DNA from 2 places in the Alteromonas sp. M12 genome. Region 2 is predicted to be linked to the other one. Evidence: predicted binding sites of a transcription regulator. Region 2 holds the regulator's gene; the other holds the start of a gene.
What was found. The regulator NrdR, encoded in region 2, represses ribonucleotide reductase genes. The targets are predictions, from matches to a motif close to AAACACNANATNTNGTGTTT.
Positions count from the first base shown of each region.

Region 1: the regulator NrdR is predicted to act here: its motif matches at 7,196-7,215, upstream of nrdA (class 1a ribonucleoside-diphosphate reductase subunit alpha).

Region 1 covers NZ_CP144164.1:2,599,418-2,608,176, forward strand. The annotation lists gene aroA (3-phosphoshikimate 1-carboxyvinyltransferase) at 130-1,410, opposite strand; gene serC (3-phosphoserine/phosphohydroxythreonine transaminase) at 1,414-2,499, opposite strand; gene gyrA (DNA topoisomerase (ATP-hydrolyzing) subunit A) at 2,579-5,269, opposite strand; gene ubiG (bifunctional 2-polyprenyl-6-hydroxyphenol methylase/3-demethylubiquinol 3-O-methyltransferase UbiG) at 5,531-6,244, shown strand; gene VUI23_RS11145 (HAD-IA family hydrolase) at 6,247-6,933, shown strand; gene nrdA (class 1a ribonucleoside-diphosphate reductase subunit alpha) at 7,426-8,759, shown strand, end outside.
Region 2 covers NZ_CP144164.1:1,355,480-1,364,238, forward strand. The annotation lists gene VUI23_RS05725 (diguanylate cyclase) at 1-57, opposite strand, end outside; gene VUI23_RS05730 (PilZ domain-containing protein) at 222-575, opposite strand; gene ettA (energy-dependent translational throttle protein EttA) at 691-2,358, opposite strand; gene VUI23_RS05740 (Gfo/Idh/MocA family oxidoreductase) at 2,571-3,563, shown strand; gene glyA (serine hydroxymethyltransferase) at 3,783-5,039, shown strand; gene VUI23_RS05750 (rhodanese-like domain-containing protein) at 5,183-5,581, shown strand; gene VUI23_RS05755 (DUF6265 family protein) at 5,597-6,070, opposite strand; gene nrdR (transcriptional regulator NrdR) at 6,139-6,594, shown strand; gene ribD (bifunctional diaminohydroxyphosphoribosylaminopyrimidine deaminase/5-amino-6-(5-phosphoribosylamino)uracil reductase RibD) at 6,627-7,748, shown strand; gene VUI23_RS05770 (riboflavin synthase) at 7,788-8,450, shown strand; gene ribBA (bifunctional 3,4-dihydroxy-2-butanone-4-phosphate synthase/GTP cyclohydrolase II) at 8,499-8,759, shown strand, end outside.

The DNA.
Region 1 (8,759 bases), 1.2 Mb from region 2:
ATAAGCAATGCAAGCTATCTAATTAGCAATTAACACATTGATTTGAAACACAATTTTAACATTTCGTTTAATAATAAAGATAACCAAGAGATGACATTAGCCATCTCTTATTCTAGTTACTAGAAAATATTAGTCACTAATGCTGGCAAATCGTTCAAAGTAGTCTGGGAACGTTTTAGCCGTACAACCTGGATCATTTATCACCACAGCAGTATCGCTTAAAGCAACGAGTGAAAAGCACATAGCCACACGATGGTCATTGTAAGTATCAATTTCCGCTTCTTGTAATTTTGCCGGAGCAGTAACCTCAATAAAGTCATGACCTTCTTTTACTTCTGCACCTAATTTGCGCAGTTCAGTAGCCATTGCTGCTAAACGGTCAGTCTCTTTAACCCGCCAATTATAAATATTCGTCATTTTGGTGGTGCCAGTGGCAAACAATGCAGTAGTCGCGATTGTCATAGCGGCATCGGGAATATGATTCATGTCCATATCAATGGCTGTTAATGGTGCTCCTGTGACTTCGATAAAGTCATCACCCCAAGTCACTTTTGCGCCCATAGCGGAAAGCACATCCGCAAATTTAATATCACCTTGAATACTTTTAGCGCCCACACCTGTCACTTTTACCGTGCCGCCCTTGATAGCACCGGCGGCTAAAAAGTAAGACGCTGATGAAGCATCACCTTCCACCAAGAATGTGCCTGGCGATTGATAAGTTTGATTACCTGTTATTTTAAAACTCTGATAGTTGTCATTTTCAACGGTAACCCCAAACTTGGCCATGGTATCTAGGGTAATATCAATATAAGGTTTAGAGACCAATTCGCCAATAATATCAATTTGACTGTCATCAGAAAATAACGGTGCAGCCATAAGTACTGCGGTTAAAAACTGACTAGACACACTGCCATCGACTTGGATTTTGCCACCTGAAAGAGCTTTCCCTTTAATATGTAACGGTGGATATCCATCACTTTTTAGGTAGCTTATTTCAGCGCCAGCCTGAGATAGCGCATCAACCAATGCACCAATTGGACGCTCCTCCATACGAGGTTCACCGGTAAGAACGTATTCGCCATTTGAGGCAGCTAGTGCTGCGCACAACGGACGCATAGCTGTGCCTGCATTACCTAAAAACATTTCTATCTTACTATCGGTATTGAAGACACCATTATTACCTTGGACAATACACTGAGTTTTATCGTCACTAAGTTGATAAGCAACTCCCAACAGGCTCAATGCATCCAGCATATGCCGGATATCATCGCTATCGAGTAAATTAGTTAGCGTGGTTTCACCTTTTGCTAAAGCTGCCAATAAAAGAGCGCGATTAGATAAACTCTTTGAGCCTGGAACATTCACCGTACCTTGTACTTTGGAAATAGGCTCAAGTCTTAGTTGTTGCATGTTTTATCCGTTCCTTTTAGCAAAATCATTCATAAAGTCTATCAACGCTTTTACCCCTTCGATTGGCATCGCGTTGTATATACTGGCACGCATCCCACCAACAATTCGGTGACCTTTTAATGCTTTCAAACCAGCAGCTTCGGACTCTTCTAAGAATAAAGCATCTAATTTTGTATCGGCTAAATGAAACGGCACATTCATGCGCGAACGATTTTGTACAGCCACGCTGTTTGAATAAAAATCGTTGCTATCTATCGCGCTATACAACAGATCAGACTTTTGTTTATTACGCTTTTCAATCTCAGCAACACCGCCCATATCAAGCAACCACTCAAATACTAACCCAGCCAAATACCAAGCAAATGTTGGCGGCGTGTTGTACATAGAGTCGTGTTTTGCGATCAAACCGTAATTAAGAATGGAAGGGGTTTCCACACGAGCTTTGTCTAACATGCTGTTATGCACAATGACCACAGACAATCCCGAAGGACCAATGTTCTTTTGCGCTCCACCGTATATAACGGCATAGTTATTGACGTCAATTTGTTTGGACAGAATATTCGACGACATATCAGCGACAATAGGTACCCCTTGAGTATCAGGCACTTCGTTTATTTCAATACCTTCGACTGTTTCATTAGGACAGTAATGAAAGTACGCCGCTTTATCGTTTAACTGCCAATTACTTTGGGATTGCACTTGCGTTATGCCGTCTACCACTTCTACGCCACCCACGACATCAGCAGTTAAATAGTTTTGCGCTTCATTAACCGCACCTTTAGACCAAGAGCCGGTGACCAAATGATCAGCATGGTCACCCACTGCAGATAGATTCAAGGGTACAGCTGAAAACTGCCCTCTTCCGCCGCCATGGGTAAATAGTATTTGATAATCATCAGGAACTGCCAGTAGCTTGCGCAAATTATGAGTGGCACGCTCAGCAACCTCTATATAAGCTTTGCTGCGATGGCTCATTTCCATCACCGAGCACCCTTGATCTTGCCAATTAATAAACTCTTGTTGTGCTCGCAACATAACATCAGTAGGTAACATCGCAGGACCTGCACTGAAATTATAAGTAACTGCCATAATTTGATTTTCTCCCGAAAAAAAACGAGCGGAATAAGCCACTCGTTTTAAGTATGATTAAAAACTAGCGTTTAAGATTCTACTCAGTAGCGTCAGAGTCTGGTTGTCCAGCGTCATCGTCTGCAACTTCAGCTTGTTCAGCTTCTACTGCATCTTCGCCTTCTAATAGCTCTAAATCTTCTGCTTCAATCTCTTCTATCTTCTGTAAGCCCACTACATGTTCGTCTTTGCCAGTGCGGATTAGTCTGACACCTTGAGTATTTCTGCCCACGGTAGAGACTTCATCAACACGTGTTCTAACCAAAGTACCTTGGTCACTGATCAACATAATTTCTTGACCTTCGAACACTTGCACTGCACCAACCACTGCACCATTACGCTCAGAAACCTTGATAGATACAACACCTTGTGTTGCACGGCTCTTAGCTGGGTAGTCAGCAATAGGAGTACGTTTTCCGAAACCATTCTCAGTTGCGGTTAAAATCGCGCCGTCACCTTTAGGTACAATCAGTGATACCACTTTTTGGCCTTCTTGCAACCGGATACCGCGAACACCTGTGGCCGTTCTGCCCATTGGACGCAGCGCTAACAACTCTTCACCCGTTTCAGGGTCACGTTTTACTTCACCGGTTTCAGAATCACGTTGTTTTTCGTTAAAACGAACTACTTTACCTGCATCTGAGAACAACATAATGTCGCTTTCACCGTCTGTAATATCAACGCCAATTAATTCATCACCTTCGTTTAAGTTGACCGCAATGATACCGTTTGAACGAGGACGTGAATATTGAGAAAGTGCGGTCTTTTTAACTGTACCGTTTGCAGTTGCCATTAATACAAATTTACCTTCTTCAAATTCTTGAATTGGTAAAATAGCAGTAATACGTTCACCTTCTTCTAGTGGAAGAATATTAACGATTGGACGTCCACGAGCGTTACGACTAGCGAATGGTAATTGATATACTTTCAACCAATATAAGCGGCCACGGGTTGAGAAGCACAAAATATGGTCGTGGGTATTAGCAACCAATAACTTTTCAATGAAGTCTTCGTTCTTCATTTTAGTCGCAGATTTACCTTTACCACCACGTCGCTGCGCTTCGTAGTCAGAAAGTTTCTGATACTTCACGTAACCTTCACGAGAAAGTGTCACTACTACATCTTCACGTTCGATAAGATCTTCCATGTCGATGTCGTGTGTAGCGGCGGTAATTTCAGTGCGTCTTTCATCACCATATTCGTCACGAATTAACTCAAGCTCTTCTCTGATCACTTCCATCAAACGTTCTGAACTAGACAAAATGCGTAATAGTTCAGCGATAACGTCTAATAGATCTTTATATTCAGCTAAGATTTTGTCGTGTTCTAAACCTGTTAGTTTATGTAGACGTAAGTCCAAAATTGCCTGAGCTTGCTGCTCAGTTAAGAAATATTCGCCTTCGGAAATACCGAATTGAGGTTCAAGCCAATCAGGACGAGCCGCATCATCACCAGCGCGAGCTAGCATTTCAGCCACATCACCTAACGCCCAACCACGAGCGACCAAAGATGCTTTAGCGTCACTTGGACTTTGCGAGGCTTTAATTAACTCGATGATTTCATCGATATTAACCAGGGCAATCGCTAAACCTTCAAGGATATGGGCACGGTCACGGGCTTTTTTCAACTCATAAACCGTACGACGGGTAACCACTTCTCTGCGATGCAGAACAAAGGCTTCTAAAATGTCTTTTAGATTAAATACGCGAGGCTGGTTGTTATCCAAGGCTACCATATTAATACCAAATACAGTTTGTAACTGTGTTTGAGCATATAAATGGTTTAACAGTACTTCTGCTGATTCATTGCGTTTCACTTCAACAACAATACGCATACCGTCTTTATCAGACTCGTCACGTAAAGCAGATATACCTTCTATTTTCTTTTCTTTTACCAGTTCAGCAATTTTTTCAATTAACCTTGCTTTGTTAACTTGGTAAGGAATTTCGTGCACGATAATGGTTTCTTTACCGCTATCTTCAGTTTCAATCTCAGCGCGTGCGCGCATGTAGATTTTACCGCGACCTGTGCGATACGCATCATCAATGCCTTTACGACCACTGATTAATGCTGCAGTTGGGAAATCAGGACCTGGAATGTGAGTCATGATTTCTTCGATGGTCATATCGGGATTATCGATAAGTGCGATACAGCCATTCACAACTTCAGTTAAGTTATGCGGTGGAATATTAGTCGCCATACCTACCGCAATACCTGAAGAACCGTTAACTAATAAGTTAGGTACGCGGGTGGGTAGTACGTCTGGAATATGTTCTGTACCGTCATAGTTAGGTACAAAATCAACGGTTTCTTTTTCTAAATCGGCGAGAAGTTCATGGGCTATTTTAGCCATTCTCACTTCGGTATAACGCATCGCAGCTGCGGAGTCACCGTCAACAGAACCAAAGTTACCTTGGCCGTCAACTAGCATATATCGCAAGGAAAATGGCTGCGCCATACGAACAATGGTGTCGTAAACAGCAGTATCACCGTGAGGGTGATATTTACCAATCACGTCACCTACTACACGAGCGGATTTTTTGTACGGTTTATTATAATCGTTTTTCAACTCATTCATGGCGAACAATACGCGGCGGTGAACAGGTTTTAACCCATCACGCACATCCGGTAGTGCACGTCCAACAATGACACTCATTGCATAGTCGAGGTAAGAATTTTTAAGTTCTTCCTCTATATTAATGGGGAGAATTTCGTTGGCATTGTCTGTCATATACAGCCTTGTCCCTAAATTATTATCTGAATCTACTGATGAAACTGGTCAAGTCAGTTTGAAAAGTTCGACTTCACTTATAGTTATAGTGGGTTCTAAATCGACTGTAGATTCTACCACCGAGAAAACAAAATAAATAGCCGTGATTAGCTTATATAGTGTGCAATCAAACAATTATTTAGCATATCTTCGGGTATAAAGGTCTGGTTATCTAAATTAATGACAGCTTATAATAGCAAACAGATGAAAAAGGAGTGAACAATGACCAATCAAAACGTAGACGCTGCAGAAATAGATAAGTTTTCGGCTTTAGCGTCTAGGTGGTGGGATTTAGAAGGTGAATTTAAGCCTTTGCATGAAATTAATCCGCTAAGAGCAGATTACATTCAGCAACGGACTAACGGGGTGTTCGACAAAAGCATTATTGATGTTGGATGCGGCGGCGGTATTTTATCAGAGTATTTAGCTAAGCAAGGAGCACAAGTTACCGGTATTGATATGGCTTCTGAATCCTTAGAAGTAGCGCGACTTCACGGTTTAGAATCCGGTGTAAAAGTAAGCTACCAACAAATCACTGCTGAACAAATGGCTGAGCAGCATGCCAATCAATTTGACATCGTGACTTGTCTTGAGATGTTAGAGCATGTGCCAGATCCGGCCTCAATTGTACGAGCTTGTGCTGCGTTAGTTAAGCCTGGCGGTGATGTGTTTTTCTCCACATTGAATCGAAACCTGAAATCCTATTTGATGGCTATTGTTGGCGCAGAAAAAGTGTTGAACCTGGTTCCTAAGGGCACCCATGAGTATGAGAAGTTTATCCAACCCTCTGAATTATTAAGTTGGGTCGATAGCACAGATTTAATCACTAAACACATGACAGGTTTGCATATGAACCCCTTTTCCAAACAATATTACCTTTCTGAACAAAACGTTGATGTAAATTACATTGTGCATTGCCAGAAAAGTGAAGTGTAAAGATGGTCTCGAAAAACAATTTATTTAATGACAAGTACGCTGGCATTTTATTTGATTTGGATGGCACCTTGTTAGACACCGCGGCTGATTTGGGTAATGCCCTTAATCATGTGCTTGCCCATTATGATCGCCCAGCCTGCCAGCCTCAGGAATACCGCTGTGTTGCATCAGACGGTGCCCTTGGTTTGTTAAAATTGGGGTTTGCAGAGGATTTTGAAGCCCTGTCAAAGCAAGCGTTGCAGAAATGCAGACAAATGCTTCTTGACCATTACGAACAGAATGTTTGTGTTGATACAACCTGCTTTGAAGGGGTTGAAGATAGCTTAGAGTTTCTGAATCAAAATGCTATTCCTTGGGGGATTGTCACTAACAAACCTGGATTTTTAACCACGCAATTACTGACCCACTTCCCAATTATGCAAAGTTGCGGGATTATCATCAGTGGCGACACTTATATTAAACGTAAACCCCATCCTCTGCCGCTTTTAGAAGCCGCCAGAGTGCTTGAATTGAATCCACAAAATACCTTATATGTTGGTGACGCGCTTAGAGATATTGAAGCCGCCCGTAACGCAAATATGGTTAGTGTCGCGGCGCTCTATGGTTACATTAAAGATCAACAAGAAGTGGTTAATTGGAAAGCAGACTTTGAGATAAGTCAGTTCAGTCAGTTACACGATCTAACCTAGGCACAAAATTCATCAAATTTATGTCACTCTCACATTTCATAAATGAACAGGGGGAAGCATAAAGAATACCAGATATAGTGACAGTTGAGATTTTAAACACTATATATCGTGATATTCTAAAAATAGATTTTGTCCTTCAAAAATAATTTAACTTTTTAATTTAATCTAAAATTTGCTTGCATTCGGCTTAACTCATTCGCTAATGCAGCTTCTAAGTTAGTCAATACTAACATATCAATTGGTTGAGTTTTTTTGGCGATAAAACCACCACATATTGGGTTGCAAATAGAGGTAAACACCTCTATCTTGTGCTCGTCACATTTTTTCTAACTATTCTAAAAAATAACCGGAAGTAAACGCTTTTCAATGCGATCAATTTACTCCATGAAGTGTGGCTAGAATTTAAAACGTTAATATACAAAAACAATGTGTTCGTTAAATTTTATTTTTCAGAGCATGGGGCGCTAATTATCTTATACGGCTATCAAATACATGAATAACTCTCTAAATGTCACGAAACGCGATGGTGAACGTGAAGTCTTAAATTTGGACAAAATTCACAAAGTCATAACTTGGGCGGCCAAAGGCCTAAAAAATGTTTCAGTTTCTCAAGTTGAAATCAAAGCTCACATTCAATTTTATGATGGTATCAAAACCGAAGACATTCATGAGACCTTGATCAAATCAGCAGCAGACTTAATTTCTACTGATACACCTGATTATCAATATCTTGCAGCTCGTTTAGCCGTTTTCCATCTGCGTAAAAAAGCCTATGGTCAGTTTGAACCACCTACTTTGCTTACTCACGTAAAAGAGATGGTTGCTAAGGGAAAATATGACCAACACATTTTAGAAGACTACTCAGAGCAAGAGCTGAATGAACTAGATCAATATATGGATCATTGGCGCGACATGAACTTCAGTTATGCAGCAGTTAAACAACTGGAAGGCAAATATTTAGTTCAGAATCGCGTGACCGGTGAAATCTACGAAAGTGCCCAATTTTTGTATATTTTAGTGGCAGCGTGTTTGTTCGCTAACTATCCAAAAGACACACGTTTAGATTATGTAAAACGTTTCTATGATGCCACATCATTATTTAAAATTTCTTTGCCTACGCCAATTATGTCGGGCGTTAGAACCCCTACCCGTCAATTTAGTTCTTGTGTATTGATAGAAGCTGGCGACAGCCTAGATTCGATCAACGCGACTGCCAGCGCGATCGTAAAATACGTTAGTCAACGAGCTGGTATCGGCGTAAATGCTGGGCGTATTCGTGCTCTAGGCAGTGAAATTCGCGGTGGTGAGGCTTACCACACCGGTTGTATCCCATTTTATAAATACTTCCAAACCGCGGTGAAAAGTTGCTCTCAAGGTGGTGTTCGAGGCGGCGCAGCAACCTTATTTTATCCGGTATGGCACTTAGAAGTAGAATCTTTATTGGTACTTAAAAATAACCGCGGTGTTGAAGAAAATCGAGTTAGACATCTCGATTACGGTGTTCAGTTTAATAAACTTATGTACACACGCATGATCAAGGATCAACATATCACGCTGTTCAGCCCCTCCGATGTACCAGGGCTTTATGATGCCTTCTTTGCGGATCAAGATGAGTTCGAAGCTTTATATGTTAAGTACGAACAAGATGATTCTATTCGTAAAAAGAAAATCAGAGCAGTAGAGTTATTTAGTTTATTTATGCAAGAGCGTGCAAGTACAGGGCGTATTTATCTGCAAAATGTTGATCACTGTAATACTCACAGTCCATTTAATCCGAAACTTGCACCGGTTAGACAAAGCAACTTGTGTTTGGAGATTGCCCTTCC
Region 2 (8,759 bases):
AAGCGCTTTAGCTGCAATTAATGCACTAATTGGTTCATCTTCCACTATCAGAATCAAAACTTTGTCTTTTTCAAATAATTTGTCAACTACTTTGAAGATAACTCAAACTCCTGTCTTAAGCTTTTCAACAAAACACTTATATAAAGTTCGTTTTTGAGCTGGGTATGTTAAGTACACAAGAGTGTACATAAAATTTATACTAATGTTTATTATACTTAGGATTAAGAAACTAAAGAAGTTATGTCTCTTTGCAGCAGTGAAGCATCACCTAAATTTAGTTCAACTAACCTGCGTAAATCTGAAATGCTGTCAATGTCCATACATTTAATATGAAAGCCTAAACAATGATTTGCACAATGCACGATTTCACCAAACATTTTAATTACTTGGTTAGTTCCTTCGATCTCTATATTGAGTTCAAATTCTTGCTCTAGGTCAGCCTCAAATTCATCGGGATATCCAATAAGTGCGCCATTTAAAGAAATATCAATAATGCTAGTTTGCCAATGACGATTTTGTTGGAACAAAATGGCTGGCGCTGAAAAATCAACGCGGTTAAATTGACGTTTTTCCATAGTAAGTCCCAAAGTTGCCATCAATGGCCATAGTTAAGCATAAAAAGCGTGTGAATGCGCCCAAGATTTTACCCGGACACATCTTTCACACACTGATATTCGCGCGTCTCACTGGCTATTTACTGATTTTTTTGTATTTAAGTCTGTGGGGTTCTACCACATCTTCTCCAAGGGTTTCTTTTAACCAAGCTTCGTAATCGGTGTAATTACCTTCATAGAAGTTGATTTTTCCCTCATCACGGTAATCCATAATGTGAGTGGCCACTCTGTCTAGAAACCAACGGTCATGGGAAATAACCATAGCACAACCAGGGAATTCCAAAATTGCATTTTCCAAGGCTCTCAAGGTTTCAACATCTAGGTCGTTGGTTGGTTCATCTAACAGAAGTACGTTGCCACCTGCTTTAAGCAATTTCGCTAAATGAACTCGATTACGTTCACCACCAGAGAGATCTTTAATAAATTTCTGTTGGTCAGTACCTTTAAAGTTAAAACGACTACAATATGCTCGACTGTTTAGTTCGAAATTACCAATTCGGATAATATCCGAGTCATCGGATATCTCTTTGTAAACGGTGTTTTTCTCGTTCATATGATCGCGAAACTGTTCGACACTTGCCAGTTGCACTGTATCGCCTAAAACGATTTCTCCCGAATCCGGCTGCTCTTGTCCGGTGAGCATACGAAACAGGGTTGATTTACCTGCACCGTTAGGGCCAATAATGCCGACAATCGCGCCTTTTGGCATGCTAAAAGATAAATTATCGATTAACAGTCGATCTCCATAAGACTTAGATAACCCCGTAACTTCAATAACTTTGTCGCCTAGCCGCTCACCGGGCGGAATAAACAACTCATTGGTTTCATTACGCTTCTGGTAATCACCAGTGGTCAATTCGTCAAACCTAGCCATTCTTGCTTTGCTTTTGGCTTGACGGCCTTTGGGGTTTGAACGAACCCACTCTAATTCTTGTTTAATGGATTTTTGACGGGCGCTTTCTGTGCGCTCTTCTTGGGCAAGACGCTGGTCTTTTTGTTCAAGCCAAGAGGAGTAATTACCTTCCCACGGAATACCTTCGCCGCGGTCAAGTTCTAATATCCAACCTGCGACATTATCAAGGAAGTAGCGGTCATGGGTAATCGCCACTACTGTGCCTTCATAGTCGTGTAAGAAACGCTCGAGCCAAGCGACTGATTCAGCATCCAAGTGGTTAGTAGGCTCATCAAGAAGCAGCATGTCAGGCTTTTCTAATAATAACCGACACAGAGCCACTCGTCGTCTTTCACCACCAGACAATTTACTTACATCTGCATCCCAAGGTGGTAGACGAAGTGCATCTGCAGCTCGTTCTAAAGAATTCTCCAGATTATGGCCGTCTTTGGCTTGAATTATTGCTTCTAATTGGCCTTGTTCTTTTGCCAAGGCATCAAAGTCTGCGTTTTCTTCTGCATATTCAGCGTAGACTTCATCTAAGCGTTTAATAGCGTGGGCAACGTCTGCAACGGCTTCTTCAATATTACCGCGCACATCTTTACTTTCATCTAATTGGGGTTCTTGGGGGAGGTAGCCAATTTTTAGCTCTGGAGAAGGCCTAGCTTCCCCTTCTATATCTTTGTCAATTCCAGCCATAATGCGCAGTAATGTTGATTTACCTGCGCCGTTTAAACCTAAAACGCCAATTTTAGCGCCCGGGAAAAAACTCAATGAAATGTTTTTAAGTATGTGTCTATTGGGTGGGACAATCTTGCCCACTCTGTGCATGCTATATACGTATTGTGCCATAGTACCGATTTAATAAAGGGTAAAACATTAGTGTAATCCAGACCGAGCCACAGTCCAATGCTGATGTGATATTTTTTGCCACAGATTACGGTATTTGCTGATAAGTACTCGTTAGTTGAATCGTTTTCGTGTTTAAAACTATCGCTTTGCCCCTTGTATTTTTATTTACCTTCTGCAGAATAAATTTAACGGAAATGAAATTAGGAATAGTTATGTTGAATTGGGGTCTTATTGGACCAGGGGTCATAGCCCATCAATTTGCTACGGCACTAGCAAGTTCGGTTCAAGGAATATTATATGCTGTGGCAAGTCGAAATATTGAGCGTGCCAAAGCGTTTTCAGAGCAATATCGCGCCCCTGTGACATTTGAAGATTATCACGCTTTAATTGCCGATCCAAACGTTGATGTGGTCTACATTGCCACTCCACATTCCCATCATTTTCCGTTAGCCAAAGCGTGCCTAATGGCTGGGAAACACGTGTTGATGGAGAAACCGCTTACGGTAAATGCCCAGCAAACTAAGCAATTGATAAGTCTTTCTCAACAACATCAATGTGTATTTCAAGAGGCTATGTGGAGCCGCTTCATGCCGTGCTTTGAACAGGTTAAAGAGTGGATAGAACAACAACAAATTGGTGAGGTTGAATATATTACTTCGCAAATTGGTTTTGCTTTTTCAGACCTAGAAAATCACCGTATATCCGATCCTGCGTTGGCTGGCGGAGCCTTATTGGACCTGGGAATTTACAGTGTTAGTTTGAGTCAGTATTTGTTAGCCGAAAATCCATCTGAGATACAGGCAACAGCCAAAATAAACAAAGATGGAATTGATCACAATACAGCGGTGAATTTAACTTATCCGTCCGGCGTCATTAGTCAATTTACCTGTACCATGGCTGCCCAATGCTCCAATGTTATGAGCATTCATGGAAAAGATGGTTACATTTCTTTGCCGGCATATTTTTGGAACGGACGGCAAGCGCAATTATTCAAAAATGAAAAATTGCAACAAACCTTGGATTTCCCTCATCCAGTTAATGGCTTTGAATATCAAATCGAATCAACCATGGAGTCAATATTACTGGGGCGTTCTTGCGATTCTAGAATGAACCATGCAGACAGTCTCAGTGTGATGCTCACCTTAGATGCGATTCGCCAACAAATAAATCTAAGGTTTCCAGAATTTATCGAGTCTGTTGATTAAATATTCAGCCGTATTTGGGCAACAGTTTAGATTCTCGTAAATAATCACAATAGCCCTCTCTAACAGGTATAAATTATACTTAAGGGTTTGGATCATTTTTCAGTAAAAGTATGTACAAAACGATCAAAATGACTAGAATAAGCGCTCATTTTTTATCCCTGCGAAGGTGAAATTATGCGTTATCACCTGAACGTTGTGCCGAGTTGTTGAGGAGACACCATGCTGAAACGTAACATGAATATTGCTGACTTTGACCCCGAGTTATACGATGCGATCGTAAAAGAAACTCAACGCCAAGAGCATCACATCGAGCTTATTGCCTCGGAAAATTATTGTAGTCCGCGAGTTTTGGAAGCCCAAGGTTCTCAACTTACCAACAAATACGCAGAAGGATACCCTCACAAGCGTTACTACGGTGGATGTGAGTATGTTGATATCGCAGAAGATTTAGCGATTGAGCGAGCCAAACAGCTATTTGGTGCTGAGTATGCCAATGTACAACCGCATTCAGGATCGCAAGCAAACTCTGCTGTCTTTATGGCGTTACTTGACGCTGGGGATACCGTTCTAGGAATGAGTCTAGCTCATGGTGGACACCTTACTCACGGTGCTCATGTTAGCTTTTCAGGCAAAACCTATAATGCTGTTCAGTATGGTCTAAATGAAGCGACTGGCGAAATTGATATGCAGCAAGTGGAAGATTTAGCACTTGAGCATAAACCGAAAATGATTATTGGTGGCTTCTCTGCATATTCAGGTATTGTTGATTGGCAGAAGTTCCGTGAGATTGCCGATAAAGTGGGTGCTTTCTTGTTGGTTGATATGGCACATGTTGCTGGATTGGTGGCTGCTGGGATTTATCCTAATCCATTACCCCATGCACATGTCGTAACCACTACTACCCATAAAACGTTAGCTGGTCCTCGTGGTGGATTGATTCTATCTGCTTGTGGTGACGAAACTATTTACAAAAAATTGAATAGTTCTGTATTTCCAGGTAATCAAGGTGGTCCTTTGTGTCACGTGATTGCAGCAAAAGCAGTAGCCTTTAAAGAAGCCCTAGAACCAGAATTTAAAGAATATCAAAAGCAAGTTGTCGTAAATGCCAAAGCTATGGTTAGCGTAATGCAAGAGCGTGGCTATAAAATTGTTTCGGATGGAACAGATAACCATCTGTTTTTGCTGGATTTAATTGATAAAGATATTACTGGTAAAGATGCCGATGCTGCATTGGGTAGTGCCAATATCACAGTCAACAAAAATTCGGTACCAAATGATCCTCGCTCTCCTTTTGTAACCAGTGGCTTGCGTATTGGCTCTCCAGCAATTACCCGTCGCGGGTTTGGCGAACAGGAAGCTAAACAAGTGGCAAATTGGATTAGTGATGTGCTTGATGATATTGAAAGTGCGGAAACTATTGCTAGAGTTAAAAAAGAAGTGATTGAATTATGTGAGAAATTCCCCGTTTACGGTTAATTTCTAACACTCTACTACATATAGCCGCTGTTTATCAGCGGCTTTTTTTTGTCTTAGAATCATCGAATATTGGCTTACTAGCTACTTTGCCTTTGCCCTTAAGTTGCTGATAATAAAACTCACTTTTGTTAGAGGAGTAATATATGTCATCAGTAGTATCACGAATACCTGCCGCGTCAGTTGACATCGCAAAGGCCCATTTTGCACATTTATTAAGTTTAGAAACGGATTGTTGGGATACACATTTTGCCATCAGCAATAACCGTCAAGATTTTGTGTTGCTGGATGTGCGAAGTTTAGTGCTTTTCAAACAAGGCCATTTACCCAACGCGATAAACTTACCCCACAAAAACATCAACTCTGAGACAATCCAAACTTACCCTAATGAAACCTTATTTGTGGTGTATTGTGCTGGCCCTCATTGCAATGGCGCTGACAAGGCCGCTCTTAAATTAGCTGAATTGGGGCGACCAGTGAAAAAACTCATTGGTGGGGTAACAGGTTGGTTAGACGAAGGATTTGAATTAGTCACTGAAGAGTAAATCACTTGCCAAAGACTAATTGGCACTTGGTTTTAATTGGTAGTGCACCTTAAACCCTCTGCCATTGTTACCTGACACATTTACTAACAGGGTGTTTTCCGTACGTAAATATTCTATTTGCTTTGGAAAATCGTGATTTGGATTTTCAAAGGTAACGGTATTTGCTGTGCAGTTTTTCGCTCTAAAGGCCACTGGTAAGCTATTGTGGCCAACTTTTGCTAAATAAAATATCTCTGTTTGCATTTGTACTAAACGCATACTTTCTTGTTGCTTGAGTTTTCCTGATGCATCTCGGCTGCTGCCTGTTCCTGTTAAGGTGTCGTCGCTTATTTTCAACCAACTTTCTTGGGTATTGCCATCTGGCGTCGTTTGCCAGTTCCCCACAAGCCATTGCAGTTGGGTTAGGGAAACACATTTCGAATCAGCAGCCTCTACGTGCGCATTAAATATAATTATCACTATTGATAATAGATAAATTAGACGTTGCATATATCACCTTTTGACTTTTTTATGCTAGTTTAGCGAGCATCTGTAGATAGTGAAAAGAAAATAAGTCTATGTTTTGTCCTTTCTGCTCTGAACAAGAAACTAAAGTTATCGATTCCCGATTGGTTGCCGAAGGTCATCAGGTGCGCCGCAGACGAGAGTGCACCGCTTGTCATGAGCGCTTTACTACCTTTGAAATTGCAGAGTTAGTGATGCCTAGAGTGGTTAAGCGCGACGGTTCAAGAGAGCCGTTTAATGAAGATAAATTGCGCGCCGGTTTATTGCGAGCATTAGAGAAACGCCCCGTAAGCACTGAAAAAGTGGAACATTGTATTAGTCAGTTGAAGTCATCTTTGCGCGCAACAGGAGAGCGGGAAATTAGCAGCGAATTCTTGGGCAGCTTGATCATGGATGCGCTCAAAGAGCTAGATAAAGTCGCCTACGTGCGTTTTGCATCGGTTTACCGTTCATTCGAAGATATTCGTGAGTTTGGTGAAGAAATTGCCAAATTAGGTGAAAAGCCTTAATTTTTTTATCCGCTTAGCGAAATTGGTACAAAATGTCTGCCTATAATTTTTCAAATTTAGACCATCATTTAATGAGCATCGCTCTAAAGTTGGCCAGCAAAGGTCAATTTACTACGACACCAAATCCCAATGTCGGCTGTGTTATTGCGAATCAAAATGGGGATGTACTAGGTCAAGGATGGCACCATAAAGCAGGCACTCCTCATGCTGAAGTACATGCTCTTAAACAAGCAGGTGACAAAGCACTAGGCGCGACCGCTTATGTTACTTTAGAGCCTTGTAGTCATTTTGGCAAAACTCCTCCTTGCGCTGATGCGTTAATTCACGCCGGTGTGAAACGTGTGGTTGCTGCTATGGTTGATCCCAACCCGAAAGTCGCGGGAAGTGGATTAAAACGTTTATCTGAACAAGGTATCGATGTCTCCCATGGTCTAATGACAGAGCAGGCTGAACTATTAAATCGCGGTTTTATAAAACGGATGAAATATAATCGTCCGTGGCTCACAGTGAAACTAGCCGCAAGCCTTGATGGTAAAACAGCATTAGCGAATGGTCATAGTCAATGGATTACGGGGGCGGCGGCGCGCTCTGATGTGCAAGAACATCGAGCTAGGAGCTGCGCCATATTGTCTGGTTCCGGAACGGTTTTAGCCGATAATCCAAGTCTAAATGTAAGATATAACGAATTAAGTCATGCCAAAACGTGGATAACTGAATCTGAACTTCGGCAACCCCTGCGAATTATTTTAGATGGTAAAAACCAACTTACTGATAATTTAAAAATGTTTGATCTTGATGGTCGAAATCTAATTATAAATCGCAAACATAACCCTTCAATAAGAGCCAGCGTAGAACAAGTCCAAATAAATAGCCTAGGCAATAAACTTGATTTACAAGCCATGTTACAAATTTTGTCTGAAAGACAATTAAATGAAGTTTGGGTAGAGGCTGGTGGCCGGCTTGCAGGGGCGTTAGTTCAACAAGACTTAGTAGATGAGTTGATTTTATATCAAGCGCCCAAACTATTGGGGGATAAAGGTCAAAATTTGTTTGTGATGGATGAACTGACACAAATGAATCAAGCTAAAATGTTACGATGGTCCACTGTTCGTATGGTCGGTGATGATTTGAAAATGGTCGCACATTTTAAATAACTGACTCAATTGAAATTTTTGCAAATATCGGATGACAAAATGTTTACTGGAATAATAGAAGATGTAGGTCATATCGCAAAATTGCAACCCAAGGGTGATGATATTCGCCTTACCGTTGCAGTGAATAAGTTAGATATGTCAGACGTGGCATTAGGTGACAGTATCGCCACCAATGGTGTGTGTTTAACCGTTGTGGATTTTTCAGATAAACATTACAGCGTTGATGTCTCTCCTGAAACCATCAAACGTTCTGGTTTTGCTAACTACACTGTGGGCGACAAAGTAAACCTTGAGAAAGCCATGCAGGCAAGCTCTCGCTTTGGCGGCCATATTGTCAGTGGTCATGTGGATGGTGTGGGAAAAATCGTGGCCATTAATCCGATTGACCGTTGGTTAGAAATCTGGATTCAAGCACCCGATGAATTAGCTAAATACATATCTGAAAAAGGCTCCATTACAATTGATGGTGTTAGCTTAACTGTCAATGACGTGGATGGAGCTAAGTTTATGCTCACGTTAATTCCACATACCTTACAAGAAACAATTATCGGTAATTACCAAGTTGGAAGTTTAGTTAATCTAGAAGTGGACTTGATTGCTCGCTATCTGGAGCGTTTGATATTAGGTGATAAAGCCGCACACAGTCAGAATAAATCAGGCATAGATCTGCAATTTTTGGCTGAAAACGGCTATTTGAAGTAAACCAAATTTAATCTATTAAAATACACAAAATACAGAGTACCCTACACAATGGCATTACATAGCATCGAAGAAATAATCGAAGACATCAAACAGGGCAAAATGGTGATCCTGATGGATGATGAAGATCGTGAAAATGAAGGCGATCTGATTATGGCCGCAGAATATGCGACTCCTGAGGCTATCAATTTTATGGTCACCCATGCTCGAGGGTTGGTGTGTTTGCCAATGACAGCAGAACGCTGTCAGCATTTGAATTTACCATTAATGGTCGATAACAATAGTGCCCAATTTTCTACTAATTTCACCGTT